Gemmatimonas phototrophica: one gene and its partner. The protein of the gene in region 2 interacts with the protein of the main gene of each other region in a pairwise test. Links are inferred from orthologs where the notes say so. Each region holds a gene or a part of one and is shown on either strand. Other genes may lie near its edges. The genes, in order: priA and GEMMAAP_RS10230.

Region 1 (3,334 bases), 1.1 Mb from region 2 along the record:
ACTCGCGCCTGGACCATATGCTATCGCCATCGCCATGCGACTGAAAAATGGACGCGAAGTTTCAAATGCCATTGGCTTCACTCTTGTTCCGAAGGATACGCATAAGTGATATCTGAGAGTGCGTGGTTTGCCATCATCATTCTGAGCCTCCAGCACGTTGGCATCAGCAAGCGCACATCGGCGCAGCCGAGCATGCGAACAGAGGGTAAAGCGGGCGCAGTTACAACGGCTTCTGACGCCGGCCCCTCGGTCCATCGCACGTTCGCGATCGTACGGTTTCCTCCTCCCCATTTCCTGCTCGACAAGCCTGTCCCACCCATCGTCGGCTACTATGGCTGGAAGATCAGCTTTGACGGAGAAACCCTGACGGTTGTGCTTCGGCCGGACAGCGCGATGTCCACCAGCAACCATCAACGGGCCGTCAGCACCAGCACACTTTATTTGTGCGCCACTCCCGCTACTCCGATAATGGAGTGTCAAACCGCACTCTCAGGTCGTGCTCGCCTTACCGCACAGGTCCTTGAGCTCGAAATCAACGAACTTTCTTTCATCAATCGCCTTCGCAACGCTCGACCAAACTGGGCTACGCGTCAGAGCTTTGAGCCGGGCGGCCACTTTCGAGTGGACAGACTCCCCATCAAGTACCGCTAGATGAACGGCTGCCTTGGTTCATCTTTCTCCTACAACAAACTCACCGGATCCCGGTCCACCACGAGCCGGAGCTCGGAATCCTTGGGCACCGGGCAGCGCTCCGCCACATAGCGCGCCACGCGCGTCATGAGCTTGGGCTGTGAGCTCTTGAGCAGAAAGTGCCAGCGCCACCGGTCTTTGATGCGATCAATGGGGCACGGCGCCGGCCCCACGAGCACTAGATCGCGCAGCCCCTGACGCTTCATGAGCTGCGTGACCCACTCGGCGGCCTCCGTAGCCGCCGCCGCCGTGGCCCGCTGATGCACACCGCTCACAATTACGTTGGCAATGTGCACAAAGGGCGGATACGCCGGATGCCGGCGCGCCCCCAACTCCTCACGCACAAATCCCAGAAAGTCGTGCGTGAGCGCGTGCTGCACCGCATGCGCGTGCGGCATGCGTGTTTGCACCACCACGTCACCGCCCTTGGGGCCGCGACCGGCCCGCCCCGCCACCTGACTGAGCAGCTGAAACGTGCGCTCCGACGCACGAAAGTCCGGCAGGTTGAGCCCTGTGTCGGCATCGATGACGCCCACCAGCGTGACGTTGGGAAAGTCGAGCCCCTTGGCAATCATCTGCGTGCCCAGCAGAATGTCCACCTCACCGCGCCCTACCCGGTCGAGAATCTGCGTGTGCGCCCACTTACCGCTGGTGGTGTCCACGTCCATGCGCGCTATGCGCGCCTCGGGGAAGCGTTCGGCCACCAGCTTCTCCACCTGCTGCGTGCCCAGCCCGCGCCGCTGCAGCTTGTCGCTCGCACACTTGGGGCACACCGACGGCATGTCGTGCTGGTACTGGCAGTAGTGGCACACCAGCGCTTCGGGGACGCGATGATACGTAAGCGAGATGCTGCAGTGCGGACACACCTGCACATCCCCGCAGGCATGACACTGTACGTAGGCCGCAAAACCCCGCCGGTTGAGCAGCAACAGGCTCTGCTCGGCTCTATGCAACCGTGATTCAATGGCCGCCAGCAACGTGGGGCTGAAGACACTCAGCATGGGGTCGAACGGTGCATGCGGATTGCGCGCAGCGACCGCTTCTTTGGTGACCACGCGCATGTCCACCACCTGCACTGGCGGCAGCTGCGCTCCCCCCGCGCGGTCGGGGAGCGACAAGCGAATGGCCTGGCCGCGATCGGCCCGCTCCCAGCTTTCGAGACTTGGGGTAGCGCTGCCCAGCACCACCAGCGCCCCTTCGGCGCGGGCCCGCACAATGGCCGCCTCGCGCGCATGATAACGCGGGGTTTCCGACTGCTTGTAGCTGCTCTCGTGCTCTTCGTCTACAATCACCACGCCCACGCCCTCAAGCGGCGCAAAGAGCGCTGACCGCGCGCCTACGGCAATGCGACGCTCGCCGCGCCGCAGCGACTGCCACGCATCCAGCCGCTCGCCGTCACTGAGACCCGAATGCAACACCGCTACCGCGTCACCAAAGGCGCCACGAAAACGATCGACGGTTTGCGAGGTGAGCGCAATTTCGGGCACCAGCACAATGGCCGATCGTCCGGGCGTGCGCAGTACTTCGCGCAGCACCTCGATGTACACGAGTGTCTTGCCGCTGCCGGTAATGCCGTGCAGCAGAAACACCTGCCCTGGCTCACCACGCAGAATGGCGTCAATGACGTCGCGCTGCGCCGCCGACGGATTTGGCGGCGGCGCTACACCCGCACGCTCCGCGAACGGATCGCGCTGCATGACCTCGTCGCGCACCTCCACCAGCCCACGCTTGGCCATGGCCGTGAAGACACCGGCCGAACAGTTGGCCTGTACCCGCAGCGCTTCCAGCGGCGCCACCCCGCCCTGCGCTTCCAGCAGCTCAAATACCGCCCGCTGCTGCTTGGCCCGCGCAAAGGTTTGTTCGCGCTGCAGCAGCGAGGGCAGCTCGGTCACGATGCGCACGACCCGCTGCGTTTTCCCCGCTGGCGCCGGCGTATTGGCCTGCGTGAGCGGCGTGGGCAGCATGCTGCGCAACGTGAGCCCCAACGGCGCCGCGTACCAATCGCTGATCCAGCGTGCCGTATGCAACAGCGCCTCCGGCAACGACGGCACACTATCTACCACCGCCTTGATGGGCTTGAGGATCACCCCCTCGGGTGGCTCCGCCTCTCCCAGACAAATGCCGATGTCCGCCCGGTTGCGAAACGGCACCAGCACCCGCGACCCCGGCGCAATGGGCCACGCCACGCCCTCGGGCACGCTGTAGGTAAACGTGCGGAACAAGGGCACAGGCAGAGATACTTCGATACAACGCATCTGGGAAAGCTAAGGGATCGCGTCAGCGCACCGTCACCGCAGTTTAACGGCGTTACAGCGTTATGGGTTATGGGTTATCAGGTTACCGAGTTAACGCGGTAACCGCAGTACCCGCAGTTACTCGGTAACCCGATAACTCATAACCCATGACGCCGTTACAGCAGTTCCGCTGTTACTCGGTGACCTGATAACCCGTAACCCATAACGCCGTTACTGCCGTAAGGTGACGCCCAGTCCTGCGGTATCTCCCAGCACCACTCGCCCGTCCGGGATGCCTGGTCCTTCAAACGGATCATCGGAAAGCAACGCCGCTCCGTCCAGGTCTGCGTCGTCGAGCAGCGGTGAAAAGTGCGCGGCGGCGGCAATGCCGAGGGTGGTTTCCACCATGC
Region 2 (3,217 bases):
TCGCGAGGGCTGGCTTCCCGGCGTCTGCCTTCACCACCTCAATGACGCCGGTCGGGTACACCAGCACTTGTCCTTTGGCGAACGTGCCTGGGGTCACGAAGGTGATGAGGCGGTCACCCACCTTGTAGCTCCCCTTCGGGGGAGGCTCGAGCTCCACTTGATCCGTCTTGATGGCACGCTGCGGGTATGCTTCTCCCGACGTTTGCGGGGAACCCACACGGGCCAGAATGCGCCCCACATTCACCAGCGACTGCTCACCCACCAGAAACGGAGCCGCCTCATACTCGGCGGTACGTGGTGCCGGTGTGTTGGGACGCAAGACCGCGCGGGTGCGCCGTTCGGCCTCAGCGGCGTCTGGCAGATCGCGGTGGAAAACAGTCACCACCTCGCTGGCTTTCCGGGAATCCACTTGGGCATCCTGATCAACCAGTCCAATGCGAAGGACGGTGCGTTCGCCCATCATGGTCCCAACCGTCGGCGTCAAGTTTGCCTTTTCGGTCTCGGAGGCGGCTGGTGCCGTCGGTGCTGCGGGCGTTACGGGCGCGGTCACACGGGCCTTCGCCCCCGCGCCTGCGTTGCCTTTGCCCGCCGTCTGGCCGGCCAAGGAACCGGCCGGTGCCCGGGAGGAGATCTCATCAGGCTTGGGCAGGGTGCCTTCCCCAGCCTTTGTCAGCGCCGCCTTGGGGACAGTACTGTCCGCTGGGGCGGCAGCGACCTCGGCAGCCTTCGCTCCACGAACGGTGGGGCGGGCTGGTACGGTAAGCCGCATGCCAACCCGTAGGGGCGGCTCATCCGTGATGGGGATACCGTTGCGTCGTGCCAGGGACTGCCACTGGTGTCCGTCACCGTAGTAACGGGCGGCGAGGCTCCAGAGCGTCTCGCCGGCCTTCACCACGTGCGACTTGGCAGCCGCCTCCTGCGCGGCGGGCTTCGCGTCCTGCGCATGGAGCAGCGTGGGACGCCACACCAGCAACAGGGCGAGGGTAGCAAGAACGGCAACAACCAGGCGGCCCAGCATGGCGGTCGCCTGACCGTGCGGATTGGCGGTGGAGGCGTGCGCCCGGTTGGCAGCGCGCATCGGCAAACCTCGACAAAGGGATGGTCTTGTGCGTCCGGTATTTCAGGACGCGGGTACCCGCACAACACCGCATGCAAGTCCCCATATCGCAGACGCCTTCGGCGTCACGGGGTAACGAGCCAATCCCACCGCCGCTGGCCTGGATCATTTCATTGGTGGCACTTCCATAACGCCGGATCCCCGGGCGTTATGGGACCTGCTTCTGCAGATCAGAACGGCAAATCGTCGTCTTCGTCGGCGAGCGCACCGGGGAAGTCATTGAAATCATCGCCGCCTGCCGCTGGAGCGGCCGCCTTGCGGGGCGCCGACGGTGCCGGAGCCCGACGAGGCGCAGAGTCCATGTCGTCGCCCATGCCGCCGGAACGCCCACCGCCCCCGCCCAGGAGCATCAACTCCTTAACCTTGATTTCGGTGGTGTAGCGCGTCTGCCCCTCTTTGTCCTGCCACTGACGATATTCGATCTCCCCTTCCACGTAGATCTTTTCGCCCTTCTTGACGTACTTCTCCACCACGTCGGCCAGGCCGCTGCCGCGCGCACTGTTCCACACCACGCAGCGGTGCCACTCGGTCTTTTCCTGCTTGTTGCCCGTCTGGTCCGTCCACTGCCGGCCCGTGGCCAGCGAGAACGTCGCCACGCGGCCACCGGTTCCTACGGTGCGGATTTCGGGATCACTCCCGACGTTGCCAATCAGAATGGCCTTGTTCAAGCTGCGGCTCACGATGCCTCCTCGAAAATCGAATGAACTGCTGATGTGGTATCGAACGACCGGATAATACAGGAACCGGTCTGACAATGCGTGACCGGAAACTCGCCCATTGTCCCGTAATTACGCAGAGCTTTCCGTCGCTCCGGGAAGCGTGCGGCGGAGCACCAAGGCATCCTCGGTCGGATGCTGATAATAGCCACGGCGGCGGCCAACCATTGAGAATCCTCTCGCAGTATACAGGGCGCGGGCGGCCGTATTCGAGATACGCACCTCGAGAAACACCTCGACCACCCCTCCCGCATCAGCCCACGTGAGAGCGTCATCCAGCAAGCGACCGCCCATTCCCTGCCCACGCGCCGCGGGGGCCGTACAGATATTGGCAATTTCTCCCTGATCGGCAGCCCGAAGGAGAATGCAGTAGCCCAACAGCTCCCCGTGAGGATCGGCAATAACCCTCAGGCGCGCGTAGTCGCGCTGCAACAGGTCGGTAAAGGCGGACGGAGGCCACGCGTCGCTGAAGGAAGCCGCCTCGATGGCAGCCACCGCTTCCACATCAGCCGACGCCATGTTCCGAAGCGTCAGGCCGTCCGTGGCCAGCCCCGGTGACGCCCCGTCTCGCCCCAATGGCACGGACGCGGTCGTTACGACGACACGACTGGCGAGTCTGGCAACGGCTTCCCGTGCGACTCCTCCCACTTCACCTGCGCCTCAGCCAGCCGCCCATATATGGGCTCCCATCCCTCGAGTGACACGGCTTCGTCGCGCCAGCGGCCCTGCGCTCCGGCCAGATCCCCAACGGACGGTTCCACGATACAGGGCTCGTCCCCAAAGGGAGAGGCACACACCGCCACCCGCCCAGCCGCCGTACCGGCCGCTTCCAGTTGTGATGCCGGGATGCGCGCCAAAGGACCTGACGGGGATACCGAGCCTTCCGCGGACCGCTCGACGGGGAGCACATAGCGCTCGCCACGCAGCGCGTCGGCGTGCACCAGATAGCGCCCAGGCGCCAACGAGGGCGATGCGGTGGCTGCTGCCACGAGGAGCGATGGCACCGCGTACAAGGCACAGCCCGTTCCATGGGCCAGCCCCTTGGCCAATGACGCCGCAATGCGCAGCGACGTGAAGCTACCTGGGCCTTCCCCACACACGACCCCCTGAAGTACTCGAGGGCTCAGCCCGTTGGACGCCAGCAGATGCTGCATGGCCGGGAACAGGCGGTCCTCACGGCCAACGCCCATGGGCACCACTTCTACACCGGCAAGCCCGCCATCAAGCCAGAGTGCAACCGACCCGACGGCGGTCGATGCCTCAATGGCGAGCAGTGGCGCGGTAAAGGAGAGAGAAGGCACACAGGGATTCTACCTCCCCATCCTCCCGCGACGAACCCCCCGGCGTCAAGCGACCCGGTGGGATCGTGAGTCTATCGACTGAA

Evidence for each region.
Region 1: the proteins of GEMMAAP_RS10230 (region 2) and priA interact in binary tests that used the Escherichia coli proteins (3 or more experiments, as listed by UniProt). The link is inferred for Gemmatimonas phototrophica from one-to-one orthologs.

The regions. Positions count from the first base shown.
Region 1 is NZ_CP011454.1:1,300,607-1,303,940, reverse strand. Bases 314-3,334 are described here. They hold priA (replication restart helicase PriA), read right to left. Parts: upstream 2,946-3,334; coding sequence 681-2,945; downstream 314-680. Other genes in these bases: GEMMAAP_RS05455 (dipeptide epimerase), read right to left, coding at 3,156-3,334. Outside these bases: GEMMAAP_RS20280 (hypothetical protein), read left to right, coding at 1-109.
Region 2 is NZ_CP011454.1:2,406,848-2,410,064, forward strand. The notes cover bases 43-2,946. They hold GEMMAAP_RS10230 (single-stranded DNA-binding protein), read right to left. Parts: upstream 1,798-2,946; coding sequence 1,288-1,797; downstream 43-1,287. Other genes in these bases: GEMMAAP_RS10225 (LysM peptidoglycan-binding domain-containing protein), read right to left, coding at 43-1,078; rimI (ribosomal protein S18-alanine N-acetyltransferase), read right to left, coding at 1,906-2,415; tsaB (tRNA (adenosine(37)-N6)-threonylcarbamoyltransferase complex dimerization subunit type 1 TsaB), read right to left, coding at 2,427-2,946. In the rest of the region: more of GEMMAAP_RS10225, read right to left, coding at 1-42; more of tsaB, read right to left, coding at 2,947-3,134; GEMMAAP_RS10245 (HD-GYP domain-containing protein), read right to left, coding at 3,180-3,217. UniProt on the Escherichia coli protein: Plays an important role in DNA replication, recombination and repair. Binds to ssDNA and to an array of partner proteins to recruit them to their sites of action during DNA metabolism. Acts as a sliding platform that migrates on DNA via reptation.